2 regions of the Desulfovectis peckii genome follow, and region 2 is predicted to be linked to the other one. Evidence: a T-box and tRNA genes for the amino acid it is inferred to sense, from the RefSeq annotation. Region 2 holds a T-box; the other holds one or more tRNA genes.
What was found. The T-box of region 2 lies ahead of metG (methionine--tRNA ligase). A T-box ahead of a tRNA ligase gene usually reads a tRNA of that ligase, here a tRNA-Met.

Region 1 (7,261 bases), 100 kb from region 2:
GATGCTGATGCGCTAAATGTTAAGCGTGCCGATGTTCATCCCAAAGTATCTGAACATATCAATGACATTATAGAACTAATCAAAGAACTCGAACAGCGCGGCTATGCTTATAATGTTGACGGTGACGTGTTTTTTGAAGTGCGAAAATTTGCAGATTACGGCAAGCTGTCAGGACGTTCACTGGACGATATGCAGGCCGGAGCGCGGATAGAAATAAATGAGAATAAACGGGATCCTATGGACTTTGCTTTGTGGAAAAAAGCTAAAGCCGGCGAACCCAGCTGGGACAGCCCTTGGGGTAAGGGGCGCCCTGGCTGGCACATTGAATGTTCCGCTATGGCCGTTAAATACTTGGGGCATGGTTTTGACATCCATTGCGGGGGATATGACCTGATTTTTCCCCATCATGAAAATGAAATTGCTCAATCTGAAGCAGCAACCGGAAAGCCATTTGCCAATTATTGGATGCACAACGGCTTTATTACCGTTAACCAAGAAAAAATGTCAAAGTCACTGGGTAATTTTTTCTTGGTTAGGGAAATTCTTGATAAATTTTCCCCGGAAACGGTTCGCTTTTTCCTCCTTTCCACTCATTACCGCAGTCCTTTAGACTTTGATGACCAAAAATTGACTGCCGGTCAACGCGGTTTGGAAAGAATTAAAAACAGTTATCGCATATTAAAAGAAGAATTGAGCAAATCGCAAATATCCGATAATACTGGAAAAGAAGTATCGGAATTTGCCGAGAAACTTGAACATTTTAAAGAGTCATTTGAAAAAGCAATGGATGATGATTTCAACACGGCATTAGCAATAGCGGTTTGGTTTGATTTAGCGAGAGAAATCAATGGGTATATTAATAAGTTAAAATCCGCTCAAACCAAGGATGTCTTCGGCCTAAAACGGGCGGAAGAACTGTTTTTATCCTTCAATCGCGTATTGGGGATATTTAAAGAAGATGCGTCAGGCGGAATAATTATTGAAAGCCCTTCCCAAGATGATGCTTTAACTGAAGGGTTGTTGAACTTGATTATTGAAATTCGTCAAAATGCACGTAAAAACAAAGATTGGAACACTGCGGATACCATTAGGGATCGGCTTAAAGACTTGGGAATCATTTTAGAAGATACACCTGAAGGAGTGAGATGGAAGAAACTGTGAATGAACGCCGTAACAAAATAATTTATACGGATCAACCGCTGGAGGCCCCCCATTTGCTGCCACCGCTGGCCTTGGCATATATAGGGGATGCGGTTTACGAGCTGGCGGTGCGGCGTTTTTTGCTGGTTGACGGAACGGTACGGGTCAATCAACTGCACCGCCGGGCAATTAAGTATGTTTGTGCGGGAGCGCAGGCAAAGGTGCTTTTTGCTTTAGAAGACGAGCTGACAGAAGAAGAAAAAGATGTTGTCAGGCGTGGTAGAAACGCCAAGTCGATGCATGTACCAAAGGGAGCCGAGCTGATGGAATACAAACACAGTACTGCTTTTGAAAGTCTGATTGGATATCTTTATTTGAAAGGGGATAAGGACCGGTTAAATGAAATACTGGCATTAGCCAATGAGGTCGTTACCGATTAATGTGTTGTTATTGTTCAGATAATGGGGGGATATCATGGGCAGAAAAAATTTAAATGTTAAGCTACTGACTTACACACCTGCCCCGGAAAAAGTAATCGCTATGGCTGCCAAGCTTTGCTATTCAGCGGCTGATATCGAACAGTTAACCGAAAATATCAGTAGCAAAGATCAAACCCAATTTATTAATAAGCTTTTGAATATGGGTCATTTATCGCCGGTAGAGCACGTCTCCTTTACCTTTGGCGTTGAGGGTGTATCCAGAAGTCTGCTGGCACAAATTACCAGGCATCGAATAGCGAGCTTCAGCGTTCAATCCCAGCGTTATGTGGGAGAAACCAAGCAACATAACCGAGGTGAAACATTTGATTATGTGATACCTTTAAAAGTTAAACAGCTAGGGGAACAAGCAGTAAAAAAGTTTGAGAATCAAATGGCCCAAATCCAAGAGTGGTATGATGAATGGGTTGAACTTTTTGGCGGTGATCGCTTTGGTTATGAAGATGCTCGGTTTGTACTGCCTAATGCAGCGGAAACCAAAATGGTAGTAACAATGAATGCCAGGGAATTAATGCATTTTTTTAATCTTCGTTGCTGTAATCGGGCACAATGGGAAATAAGGGCTTTGGCTAATGAAATGTTGCGTTTGGTAAAAGAAGTGGCGCCCACATTATTTAAATATGCCGGTCCAAGATGTTTAAGTGGCCCTTGTCCCGAAGGGGAACTAAGCTGTGGCCGGATGGAGGAAGTAAGGAATTTTTACCTAACCGGACTGAAGCAATTATAGAGAAGCCAAGGATGGGCTTGCCGGAGATGATTAAACAGGCCGCCCGGTATCTTGGCTGCCATGATTGTAGGTGTTAAGATGTCAAATTCAATCATTGTCGGACGTAATCCGGTGCGTGAGGCTTTGCGTGCCGGCAGAGCTTTAAATAAAATCATCCTTGCCTCGGGTGCGAAAAATGAAATAATTAAAGAAATTGTAAAATTGGCCAAAGAAAGCAAAGTGCCGCTTCAGTATGTTAATCGGCAGCATCTGGATAAACTTGCTCCGAATACATCTCATCAAGGGGTTGTTGCTTTCGCAGCGGCCAGGGATTATGAAAACTTTGATGAGCTGTTAGACGGCATAACTAATGAACCGCCCTTTCTGGTGATACTGGACGAAATCAATGACCCGCATAATTTAGGTGCCATCATTCGGACGGTAGATGCTGCGGGGGCACACGGTGTAATTATTCCTAAGCGCCGCTCGGTACAGCTGACGGCAGCTGTTGCCAAATCATCTGCGGGTGCCCTTGAGTATGTCCCGGTAGCAAGGGTGACTAACTTGGTGCAAACGATTAAAAAAATGCAACAACGCGGCATTTGGGTTGTAGGTGCAGATATGGACGGGCAGGATATTTGGGATGTTTCTTTGGACGGACCGATTGCTTTAGTTATTGGCAGCGAGGGTAAAGGGCTGGGTCGGTTAGTGAAGGAATCCTGTGATATTATTGCCAGATTGCCGATGCGGGGCAAAGTAAATTCACTAAATGCCTCAGTTGCGGCGGCGCTGATGATATATGAGGTTGTCAGACAACGTAAGATGGGAAGGAACAATGGCTGATTGCTACATTATTGACGGATACAATGTCATTTACGCCTGGCCGATCTTTGAAAAATTGCGAGAAACAACCCTTGAACATGCCCGTGACAAACTCATTTCCATATTGTCTGAATTTGCGGCGGTTTCCGGCAGTCGCGTTGCGGTAGTGTTTGATGCCTATCAGGTAAAGGGCGGGGCAGAACATGTGGAAAAAATACATAGCATTGAAGTATACTATACAGCACAGGATGAAACGGCTGACTCTTTGATTGAAAGATTGGCCGGACAAGCAGTTTTGAAGGGTAGGGTTTTTGTTGTTACATCTGATTGGGACGAACAACGCATCATTTTTGGACAAGGAGCATATCGCATCACCCCCTTGGAACTGCTAAAGCAAGTTAAGGCGCAGAAAGAAGAAATCCGCAATAATTCCAAAAGCTCGCTTCCGGCGGATGATTACCTGGAAAACCGTTTAGGCGAAGAAATTAGAAAGAAGTTTGAACAATGGAGAAGAAAAAAAATTTAGACAACTTTTCCCTAAGCTTGTTTTTTAGTTGACTAGCCTTTTAATTGTCAGTTATAATGTTTGTTGTAGTATCTAAATAGAATATACTTAACACTTGTCTTTGAGACAAGGCTTAAGGAAGTATTACTTGTATTTTTATGTATTTTTATGCTTTTAAATGTATAGAAAGCGGGGCGATCTCCTATGAGTGCTAATGCACAAAGAGATGTTGCTGGTGATTATCACCTATTAGTTGACGAAGAAATTGTAGAATATGCTCGAAACGGTGATAATGCTGCATTAGAGTACTTAATTAATAAGTACAAGAACTTTGTGCGTGCCAAGGCCCGCAGTTATTTCTTGATTGGGGCAGATCGGGAAGATATCATCCAAGAGGGAATGATAGGCTTGTATAAAGCCATTCGTGACTTCCGGATGGATAAGCTCTCTTCCTTCAGGGCTTTTGCCGAACTCTGTATTACCCGGCAAATTATTACGGCGATAAAAACAGCTACCCGCCAGAAGCATATTCCGCTTAACTCCTACATTTCCTTGAATAAGCCTATTTATGATGAAGATTCTGATCGTACCTTGTTAGATGTTATTTCCGGCTCGAAAATTACCGATCCCGAAGAACTGATTATCAGTCGGGAAGAGTTTGATGATATAGAAGAAAAGATGGAGGAAATTCTTAGTTCCTTGGAATGGAAAGTGTTGATGTCTTATCTGGAAGGTAAGTCTTATCAAGAAATTGCTGAAGAGTTGAACCGTCATGTAAAGTCCATTGATAATGCGCTGCAGCGTGTAAAAAGAAAAATTGAGCGTTATCTGGAAAAACGTGAAAATTAATAAGTAGTTTTGCTGGATAATTAGATAATATTGCTAACTAAATTTAGTTGACATAGTGGATATTATCTGTTAAGATAACAAATGCACTGAGTTTGAGCCGACGTAGCTCAATTGGTAGAGCAGCTGACTTGTAATCAGCAGGTTGCGGGTTCGAGTCCCATCGTCGGCTCCAAATAAATATGGAGGAGTTCCCGAGTGGTCAAAGGGATCAGACTGTAAATCTGACGGCTGTAGCCTTCGTAGGTTCGAATCCTACCTCCTCCACCAATTTTCGACAAACAAAGAAGTTGGCTGATAAAACCACTTGCAAGAAAGGTTGAAATTTGCTATAATAAATCTTGTCGGCGCGGGGTGGAGCAGCTGGTAGCTCGTCGGGCTCATAACCCGAAGGTCGAGGGTTCAAATCCCTCCCCCGCAACCAAATTGCCGCCGTAGCTCAGTAGGTAGAGCGCATCCTTGGTAAGGATGAGGTCACCGGTTCAATCCCGGTCGGTGGCTCCAAAAAATATGGCGGCGTAGCTCAGTTGGTCAGAGCATACGGTTCATACCCGTAGTGTCGCTGGTTCGAGTCCAGCCGCCGCTACCACAATCCAGCATAATGGCTGGATTTTTTTATTTTAACTGCCAATTAAAGCAGGATTTTGCCCCTTGTTAGCGAATGTACATAGTTGGTTGTATTTACCCGTTTAAGCATTTGCGTGAAATGGTATATTATTTTTGAACGTGGCAATAATTAAAAAGAATGTAAAAAGTTGTTAAGGGGGAAGAACTATGGCAAAGGCTAAATTTGAGCGGACAAAACCGCACGTAAACATTGGTACGATTGGTCACGTAGACCATGGTAAAACCACTCTTACCGCTGCAATTACTACGGTATTGGCCCAATACGGCCATGCAACTGTTAAGAAGTATGATGAAATTGACAATGCACCGGAAGAGCGTGAACGTGGTATTACCATTAATACTTCACACGTAGAATATGAAACCGAAAACCGTCACTATGCACACGTAGACTGCCCGGGTCACGCAGACTATGTTAAGAACATGATTACCGGTGCAGCTCAAATGGACGGTGCCATTTTAGTTGTGTCGGCGGCAGACGGTCCAATGCCCCAAACCCGTGAGCACATTCTGCTGTCCCGCCAAGTAGGCGTACCTTACATCTGCGTATTTTTAAACAAAGCAGACATGGTAGACGACGAAGAATTATTAGAACTGGTAGACATGGAAGTTCGGGAACTGCTGAATGAATATGAATTTCCTGGCGATGATACCCCGATTGTTGCCGGTTCAGCACTGAAAGCGTTAGAATGTGGCTGCGGCAAGCGGGAATGCGAATGGTGCGGCAAGATATTGGAACTGATGGACAACGTAGACCAATACATTCCTACTCCGGAACGTGATAAAGATAAGCCGTTCTTGATGCCGGTAGAAGACGTATTCTCCATTACCGGTCGTGGTACGGTGGCAACCGGTCGTGTAGAGCGGGGTATGGTAAAAGTTCAAGACGAAGTAGAAATCGTCGGTTTACAAGAAAAGCCGCGCAAGACCGTAGTTACCGGTGTAGAAATGTTCCGCAAGATACTGGACTATGCGGAAGCAGGTGACAACGTTGGCTGCCTGCTGCGCGGTATAGATCGCAAAGAAATTGAACGGGGTCAAGTGTTGGCAAAGCCGGGAACAATTAACCCGCACACTAAGTTTGAAGCGGAAGTATACGTATTGACCAAAGAAGAAGGTGGACGTCATACTCCGTTCTTTAACGGTTATCGCCCACAGTTTTACTTCCGTACAACCGACGTAACCGGTGTAATTACCCTGCCGGAAGGTGTAGAGATGGTAATGCCCGGCGATAACACCAAGTTTACAATTGAACTGATTACCCCGATTGCTATTGAAGAAGGTTTGCGCTTTGCTATTCGTGAAGGTGGCCGCACAGTAGGTGCCGGTGTTGTAACCAGTATTATTGAGTAAGAGAAAACGGTACCTTTTACCAATTGTAGAAGGTACCGTTTTTATTCAGCAGCAAAATAAGCCTTGTGGTATAAAATGGCAGTGGCAGAGTTAAAATATTACTGGACTAAAAATAATTGTTTAAATATATCTGCTATTGACAGCTAAAAACAGTTGTGATAAATTTGTAAGGTGAAATTTGCATAGGTCTGGGGAGCTTTTTTTAGTTTTGGGAGGTGGCAACGGTGAGAGTAGGGATTACGCTTGCATGTACGGAATGCAAGAGAAGAAACTATACAACTACTAAAAATAAGAAAAACGACTCCAATAGAATTGAATTGAAAAAGTACTGTAGTCATTGCAAAACCCACACGGTACATAAAGAAACAAAGTAGAGATAAACTATTGTTTATTAGTAGTTTAAGGATGTGCTTATAGATGGTAGCGAAGAAAAATACAGAAGCGGCAGCAGCAAAGGCCAAAAATGTAGCAAAAAAGAAAAATACCGCTGCGACTAAAAAACGGGCCGGTGCCGTAAAGGATTTTCTAAATGGTGTAAAAAGCGAACTGAAAAAAGTTCACTGGCCGACACGCCGGGAGACGATGGTTTATACCGGTGTAGTATTGGCTACGGTAACATTTGTTGCTGCTCTTATTTGGGTTTTGGACTCCATTCTCAACGGCGGTTTAAGTTTGATAATAAGATAAGTGAGGCTTCCTACTTAATATGGATAAGAAATGGTATGTGGTACATACCTATTCCGGTTATGAAAATAAAGTTAAAGCCAA
Region 2 (7,261 bases):
CTAACTGCGTCTTTACTTGCAGCATTTGTTGCCGCAGCCGGCTCATTATTACTAACTGTATCTTCACTTGTGGCTTTTGTTGCCACATTGTCTTCAGCAATATTTTTTTCCGGCTCGGATGCATGCTCCTTTGTTTCCTCACTTACTTTCGGCGGCGGTGCCTCTAATGCAGCCTTATTTTGCTCTATGTTTTTATTTTTCTTTTTATCTACAAAGCCAAATTGCCGCTGTAGATAAGCAGATGCTTTAGTTGCCGGCAGTTGGATAATCTTTGCCGGGTAAGGCCATTTTGCATTTGGATATATCCACGCCAAACAAATTAAAGCCATTGACAATATTAATAAGCTAATTATCGCCACCACAATATATTTAAGCAGCTTTTTGCGAGTTTTAGAACGCCGTGTTAAACCCGTTCCATTTTCAGGCGGCCACTCAACAGTTGCCCAACCCATATTTGCCCCCTCCTTAATTGTAAATTTTTTCTATTTATGCATATTACTTTCCTGCTAAAAAATTCATACAAATAAACACTATAAAAAACAAAAAAGGTGATAAAATATCACCTCTGCAAAATCATTTATCTAATATTTGTACTTGTACATACTTTTATATCAAAAACAGTCGTATTTAGATTAAAATTCAATACCCTTCTGAGCGGGGATTCCCGCATTGTATGGATGCTTAACGGCTTCCATATTGGTTACTAAATCGGCAGCGTTAATTATTTCTTCCGGTGCATTGCGCCCGGTCAGTATTAAGTGCAACTGCTTTGGTTTCTTTTCTATAAGATTTAACACATCGTTTATCTTCACCAACCCATAAGACAGAGCATAATTAATTTCATCCAGCACAATCAACTGGTACTTGTTGGAGGCAATCCCTTGGCGGGCAATTTCCAAGCCTTTGGCCGCTGTTTTTTTCTGTTGCTCTAAAGACTCAGCATTGGAAAAATCAATAAATCCCTCACCGACCTGAAGAAATTCAAATCTATCTCCCAGTTTTAGCACTGCATTTTGTTCACCGGTTGGCCAACTGCCTTTAATAAACTGCAAAAACAGTACATGCATTCCTTGTCCCCATGCCCTGAGCGCAGTACCCAATGCGGCAGTAGTCTTACCTTTGCCGTCACCGGTAAAAACCAATACTAATCCGACCGTGTCTTTAGGCATTTTCTTCACCGTCCTCAGAAATACCAAATAACTTTCTGGTATTTAGTACGGTTTGCCGGCTTATTTCCTCAACACTTAAGCCTTTAATCTCAGCTATTTGTTCCGCTACATAACGGACATAAGCCGGTTCATTTCTTTTGCCCCGATGAGGAACGGGAGTTAAATACGGACAGTCTGTTTCCACCAAAATTTTTTCCAACGGCACTCTTTTAGCCACTTCTCTTAACCTCTTGGCATTATCAAAGGTAATCGGCCCGGCAAAGGAAATGTAAAAGCCCAGCTGCATACATTCCTCAGCAACCTCCCAACTGCCGGAAAAACAATGCATCACGCCTTTTATCGGTTCTAAGCGCTCTTTTCTCATTATATCTAAAAAATCACCATAAGCATCCCTTAAGTGAATAATCACCGGTTTGCCAAGTTCTTTGGCTAAGTTTAACTGTTCGATGAAAACTTCTTGCTGCACATCCCGCGGTGACAGTTCATAATAGTAATCCAAGCCAATTTCCCCTACTGCCACAACTTTGGGCTTTTGCAATATTTCTTCTAATATTTTCAAATAGTTGCTTGGCAGATTTTTAGCATCATGAGGGTGAACACCTGCCGCCGCATAAATAAAGGGGTATTTTTCTGCCAATGCAACCGATTGCTTAGACGTTTCTAAATTGCTGCCAACGTTGATCAGCTGCTTTATTCCCGCCTCCAGAGCGCGCTGAATCACTTGCTCCCGATCGGAGGCAAAACGCTGATCATCAATATGGGCATGGCTGTCAATTAATGTCATTATACCACCTCTAAAGCTTTGCTAGGTCAATGCGCGGAAACAGCACCTCTCCCTTTGTCACCACCGTACCTTCCGGAATTAACCCCCAGCGCAAACTATCCCAGCTACAGAGTTCAGGCTTATCTTCGATTCCCAGTTGTGACCACACTTTGCCCGCAGTAGTAGGCATAAAAGGTGAGGCCATAATAGTGGCAAAGCGAATTACCTCAATTACATTGTATAAAACGGTGTTTAAGCGCTCAGCCTGAGACGGATCTTTGGCCAAGGTCCAAGGAGCGGTTTCTTCCAAATATTTGTTGGCGCGCCCAATAAGTTTCCAAATAATCGCCAGTGCTGTGGATAGCTCCAGTTTGTTTAATGCTTCTTCCACCGATTCCACAGTTGCTTGCGCTAAATTAATCAACTCTTCATCCAGCGGACCCTCGGGTTGAGGTTTCTTTAATTGCCCTTGCTGATACTTGCCAATCATAGTGGTGGTACGTGACAGCAAGTTGCCGTAATCATTTGCCAAATCGGTATTTATCCGTTTGGCCAGTGCTTCTTCCGAATAATAGCCGTCTGATCCAAAGGGCATTTCCCTTAGCAAGTAATAACGAATGGCATCTACACCGTATTTGTCGATTAACACTAAGGGATCCACCACATTGCCTTTGGATTTTGACATTTTGTCGCCCTCAAGCAGCAGCCAACCGTGACCCAATACTTTCTTCGGCAAGGGCAGGTCTAAAGCCATCAATATAATCGGCCAAATAATGGTATGGAAACGGACAATATCCTTGCCTACCAAATGTAAGTCAGCCGGCCAATATTTTTGGTACAGTTCATCATTTTCACTGCCGTAGCCCAAGGCAGAAATATAGTTCGTCAGTGCATCTACCCAAACATACACCACATGTTTAGAATCAAAAGGTACTTTAATGCCCCAATCAAAAGTAGTGCGCGATACGCAAAGATCTTCTAAGCCTTGCTTCACAAAGCTAATCATTTCATTGCGCCTGGATGCCGGTTGAATAAAATCGGGGTTTTCCTCAACATATTTCATCCAACGCTCGGCGTATTTTGACATTCTAAAGAAATAACTTTCTTCCTGCAATAACTCAACTTCCCGATGGCAATCCGGGCACTTGCCGTCTACCAATTGGTATTCAGTAAAAAATGTTTCACAAGGCGTGCAGTACCAACCTTCATAGGTGGATTTGTAGATATCTCCCTGCCGGTACAATTTTTCCATAATCATTTGTACCACTTTTTTATGACGCTCTTCCGTAGTGCGAATAAAATCATCGTACTGAACATCAAGCTTTTCCCAAAGATGCTTAAAGCCGACAACTATTTTGTCGACATATTCTTGCGGCGTTTGCCCCTGTTCTTTGGCTTTTCGTTCAATCTTTTGACCGTGCTCATCAGAACCGGTTAAAAAATAAACATCATATCCGGTCATTTTTTTATACCTTGCGATCGCGTCTGCAGCAACTGTGGTATAAGCATGGCCGATATGCAGGTTATCACTTGGATAATATATGGGTGTGGTAATGTAAAATGTCTTTTTACTCAAGTTATACCCTCCTAAATGTTTATCGCTCTATCTAAATTCCGTATCGGCAGCTTGAAAAAAATCCGGCTGATAAAAAAAACTCCTATCCCGACAAAGGGACGGAGTTGTTCCGCGTTACCACCCTATTTTGCGCCGCCTCACAGCGGTAGCCTCGATAGGTGAAATTGTCACCTTAACCGTCTAACGGCGGTCAGCCGACAAAGGCCTACTTGCAAATGTTTCGACCCGCAGTTCCAGGGCCATCTTCAATTGCCGTCCACTGACGGGTTTTCAGCAACTCCCGCTCTCTGTACAGCGTTCCGGCAATTTACTACTCCCTGTCATCACTTTTAACGGTATTATTGACATTTAGCATTACAACCTAAATTCTAGCTTAGTCAATATTCTTTGTCAAGTTTTACCTTATTTATACTTAATTGATAATTTATCAAAAAAAATTGGTATTTTTTTTCATTTAGTTATTGACTTTTCTTGGAATCATTGGTACTCTTTACTTGTAAATTATTAGTGCATGCTGTCGAATTGCTGTAAACATAGTTTGAGGGAGGGAGAGCAACATGAAGTCAACAGGCATTGTGCGGAAGGTAGACGAGCTCGGCCGTGTGGTTATTCCCATTGAATTACGGCGCACCTTAGGCATTGAAGAAAAAGATGCACTAGAAATCTACGTTGATAATGAAAAAATTATTTTAAGAAAGTACGAACCGGCCTGCGTATTCTGTGGCAATGCTTCTGACGTGCATATTTTTAGAGGTAAACAAGTATGCAGAAACTGTGCAGAAGCAATGTTTGAATCTACAAAAGCTATATAATTAACCGGTTATTTAATTATTAATCAGATAAAGCAACCAAACGCTATGGTTGCTTTATCTATCCATCAATGTGCAGCACCTCTTTATAAACATCTCTTTTGGGAATGCCGCGTATTTTAGCCACTTCTTTAATCGCTTGCTTTTTATCCATACCTTGTAGCATACATTGTTTAACATGAGCAGCTATCGTTTGCTCATCTACCTCGGTTTGCTCCGCAAGCTCTTCTGCTTGACAACCCGCAACTACCAATGTAAATTCGCCCCGCACAGTCTGACGGGCAAAATATTCACAGGCATCGGTTAGTGTTCCTCGATATACTTCTTCATGTTTCTTAGTAAGTTCGCGGGCAACAGCAATTTGTCTTTCTCCGAAAAATTCCAACAGATCACTTAACGTATCTTTTAACCGGTGCGGGGATTCATAAAATACCAGGGTACGGGTCTCCGTGCTTATTTTTTTCAGCTGCTTACGGCGCAATTTTTTATTAGTCGGCAAAAAACCTTCAAAGACAAATTTCGCCGTAGGCAGTCCCGATACTACCAGTGCCGTTATTGCCGCATTGGCTCCCGGCAGCGGAACGACGGCAATATTATTCTCTAATGCCAATTTAACCAAATCATAACCCGGATCTGATATCCCCGGCATGCCTGCATCGGTTACTAAAGCGATGTTTAATCCCTGCTGTAATTTTTTAAGCAGCTGTTTTCCTTTGCTTTCTTTATTATGAGCATGGTAACTGGTTATTGATGTGTGAATATCGAAATGGGCCAGCAGCTTTCTGGTATGCCTGGTATCTTCAGCAGCAATTAAATCACATTCTTTTAAAATTCTCAATACCCTAAGTGTGATATCTTCTAAATTGCCAATCGGAGTCGCACACAAATATAAAGTGCCCTTCTGCACTAATTTTCACCCACCTCACTGTCCTGACGACGCAAAAGACTTAAACAAAATAAACATTCCTCCTGGCGGGATTGGGCAAACTTGACATTACAAATATGGAAGCCCTCATCGTAAAGGCGCAGCAAGGTTGACGGTTCATTGTCGTTAGTTATTTTACTCTTATTGCCGGGAACCTTATTTTGCTGATTATACATCTCTATTAACTCATGCCGCAGTTTCTCGTTTTCCAGCTCCAATGAACGGACTAAATTTTTAATTTCTTCCAGCTCAGTTAACAGCTCTTTAACCATGAGCTCTAATTTAGCTATCCTCCCAGGCAGCACAATCGCCACAACATTCACCCTTTGTTTTTAATATTTCAATCTCATCTAACGGTAGTTCCACAATATTTTTATTTTCTTTTAATTCTACTGACACCGTGTTCTTAAATATATTAAAGCCGTTGACTTTTCCCTCGCCCATTATTGTTTTTACTAGCGTGCCGTTCGGCGGAAACTTTTGTTTGTATTCTTCATAAATGTCGTTCTCAAATTTTAAACAGCACATTAGGCGACCGCAAATACCCGATATTTTGGCCGGATTTAATGATAAATTTTGATCCTTGGCCATTCTAATAGATACCGGTGCAAACTCGGCCAGCCAAGAGTTACAGCACAGTTCTCTTCCACAACATCCTAGCCCGCCAACCATTTTAGCTTCATCACGTACACCGATCTGTCTCAGTTCAATCCTCGTTCTAAAGACCGCAGCCAAATCTTTTACTAACTCTCTAAAATCAACCCGGCCGTCTGCCGTAAAATAAAAAATTATTTTATTTCCATCAAAAGTTTGTTCTACATCAATTAACTTCATCGGCAAGTTGTGTTTTTTTATCTTTTCCAAGCCAATATTAAAAGCTTCTTTTTCTTTTTTCTTGTTCTTCTCTAACTGCAACTTGTCCTCTTCCGTGGCAACGCGCAGCACCTTCTTTAAAGGCGCGACAACTTCCTCTTCAGCTACTTCTTTAATTCCTTGAATTACCTTGCCATATTCAATTCCCCTGGTTGTTTCTACAATGGCGTCGTCACCGGGATGTAATTCTAAATCACCCGGATCAAAGAAATATATTTTTCCCGCTTTTTTAAAGCGGATGCCTACCACCTTACACGACATAACTTGTCCTCCTTAATAAAACAGCAATATCTAAAATATCTATGTTACAGCTAATTTTAACAACAAAGCATCTAAAACCAATCTCACATTGCCCTTTGCTTCTAACCGGGAAGCGGCCTTTTCTCCTTCTTCGATCATTTCCAACAAGCCGTCCAGTGTATACTTTTCAGTCCAGTCATTGATCATATTTATTAAGTCACTGTTAATGATTAGTGATATGTCTTTTGTTTTTTGCCATACCAACAGATCACGCAGCCATAACTGCATTAATCGGACAAACTCAAGGGCTGTCGTTCGATCATCGGAAAGAATGGCAGATTCTTTCAACAATTCCACAAGGTCCCCTTGACGGGTCTTTTGTAGAATATCTAACATTTTCCTGCGGCGCTCTGTAATATCTCCTTCGATAAGATTTAAAGCCTGTCCTAAGCTACCCCCGGCCATCGAGGCAATCATTTGGGCATCACGGTCATTAACCGAGCTATAGCGTTTAAGTCCTTCCGTAATTTGCTCCACAGACATTGGTTTAAACCAAAGTTGCTGGCACCGAGACTGAATTGTCGGTAATATTCCATAAGGTCGGGACGATACCAATAGGAAAACCGTGTTGCCCGGGGGTTCCTCTAATGTCTTTAATAAAGCATTAGCCGCCTCTAAAGTCATGGTATCACAATCTTCAATAATATAAACTTGACGGCCACCCTGATAAGAGCGATAGTACACATTTTTTTGCAACAAATGAATTTGTTCCAGTTTAATAGTTGCGCCACTGGGTTTAATAATGTGCAAGTCCGGGTGGTTACCGGTATTAACCTGCTGACAATGGCGGCAGTGATTACAGCTCTTTCCCTCAACAGGAGACAGGCACAACAAAGCCCGGGCAAA

Region 1: it encodes a tRNA-Met, which carries the amino acid that the T-box ahead of metG (methionine--tRNA ligase) is inferred to sense. The anticodon was not compared.

Annotation. Positions count from the first base shown of each region.
Region 1 is NZ_AP042409.1:2,112,121-2,119,381, reverse strand. Features, by position in the region: gene cysS (cysteine--tRNA ligase) at 1-1,161, shown strand, start outside; gene ACZ5NG_RS10535 (Mini-ribonuclease 3) at 1,146-1,580, shown strand; gene thyX (FAD-dependent thymidylate synthase) at 1,615-2,364, shown strand; gene rlmB (23S rRNA (guanosine(2251)-2'-O)-methyltransferase RlmB) at 2,443-3,186, shown strand; gene ACZ5NG_RS10520 (NYN domain-containing protein) at 3,149-3,691, shown strand; gene sigH (RNA polymerase sporulation sigma factor SigH) at 3,875-4,519, shown strand; tRNA gene ACZ5NG_RS10510 (tRNA-Thr) at 4,616-4,691, shown strand; tRNA gene ACZ5NG_RS10505 (tRNA-Tyr) at 4,701-4,786, shown strand; tRNA gene ACZ5NG_RS10500 (tRNA-Met) at 4,865-4,940, shown strand; tRNA gene ACZ5NG_RS10495 (tRNA-Thr) at 4,945-5,020, shown strand; tRNA gene ACZ5NG_RS10490 (tRNA-Met) at 5,029-5,105, shown strand; gene tuf (elongation factor Tu) at 5,291-6,493, shown strand; gene rpmG (50S ribosomal protein L33) at 6,718-6,867, shown strand; gene secE (preprotein translocase subunit SecE) at 6,911-7,180, shown strand; gene nusG (transcription termination/antitermination protein NusG) at 7,200-7,261, shown strand, end outside.
Region 2 is NZ_AP042409.1:2,213,678-2,220,938, forward strand. Features, by position in the region: gene ACZ5NG_RS11025 (3D domain-containing protein) at 1-452, opposite strand, end outside; gene cobO (cob(I)yrinic acid a,c-diamide adenosyltransferase) at 633-1,169, opposite strand; gene ACZ5NG_RS11035 (TatD family hydrolase) at 1,162-1,953, opposite strand; gene metG (methionine--tRNA ligase) at 1,964-3,508, opposite strand; T-box leader at 3,600-3,841, opposite strand; gene ACZ5NG_RS11045 (AbrB/MazE/SpoVT family DNA-binding domain-containing protein) at 4,066-4,320, shown strand; gene rsmI (16S rRNA (cytidine(1402)-2'-O)-methyltransferase) at 4,379-5,224, opposite strand; gene ACZ5NG_RS11055 (initiation control protein YabA) at 5,224-5,556, opposite strand; gene ACZ5NG_RS11060 (PSP1 domain-containing protein) at 5,525-6,376, opposite strand; gene holB (DNA polymerase III subunit delta') at 6,416-7,261, opposite strand, start outside.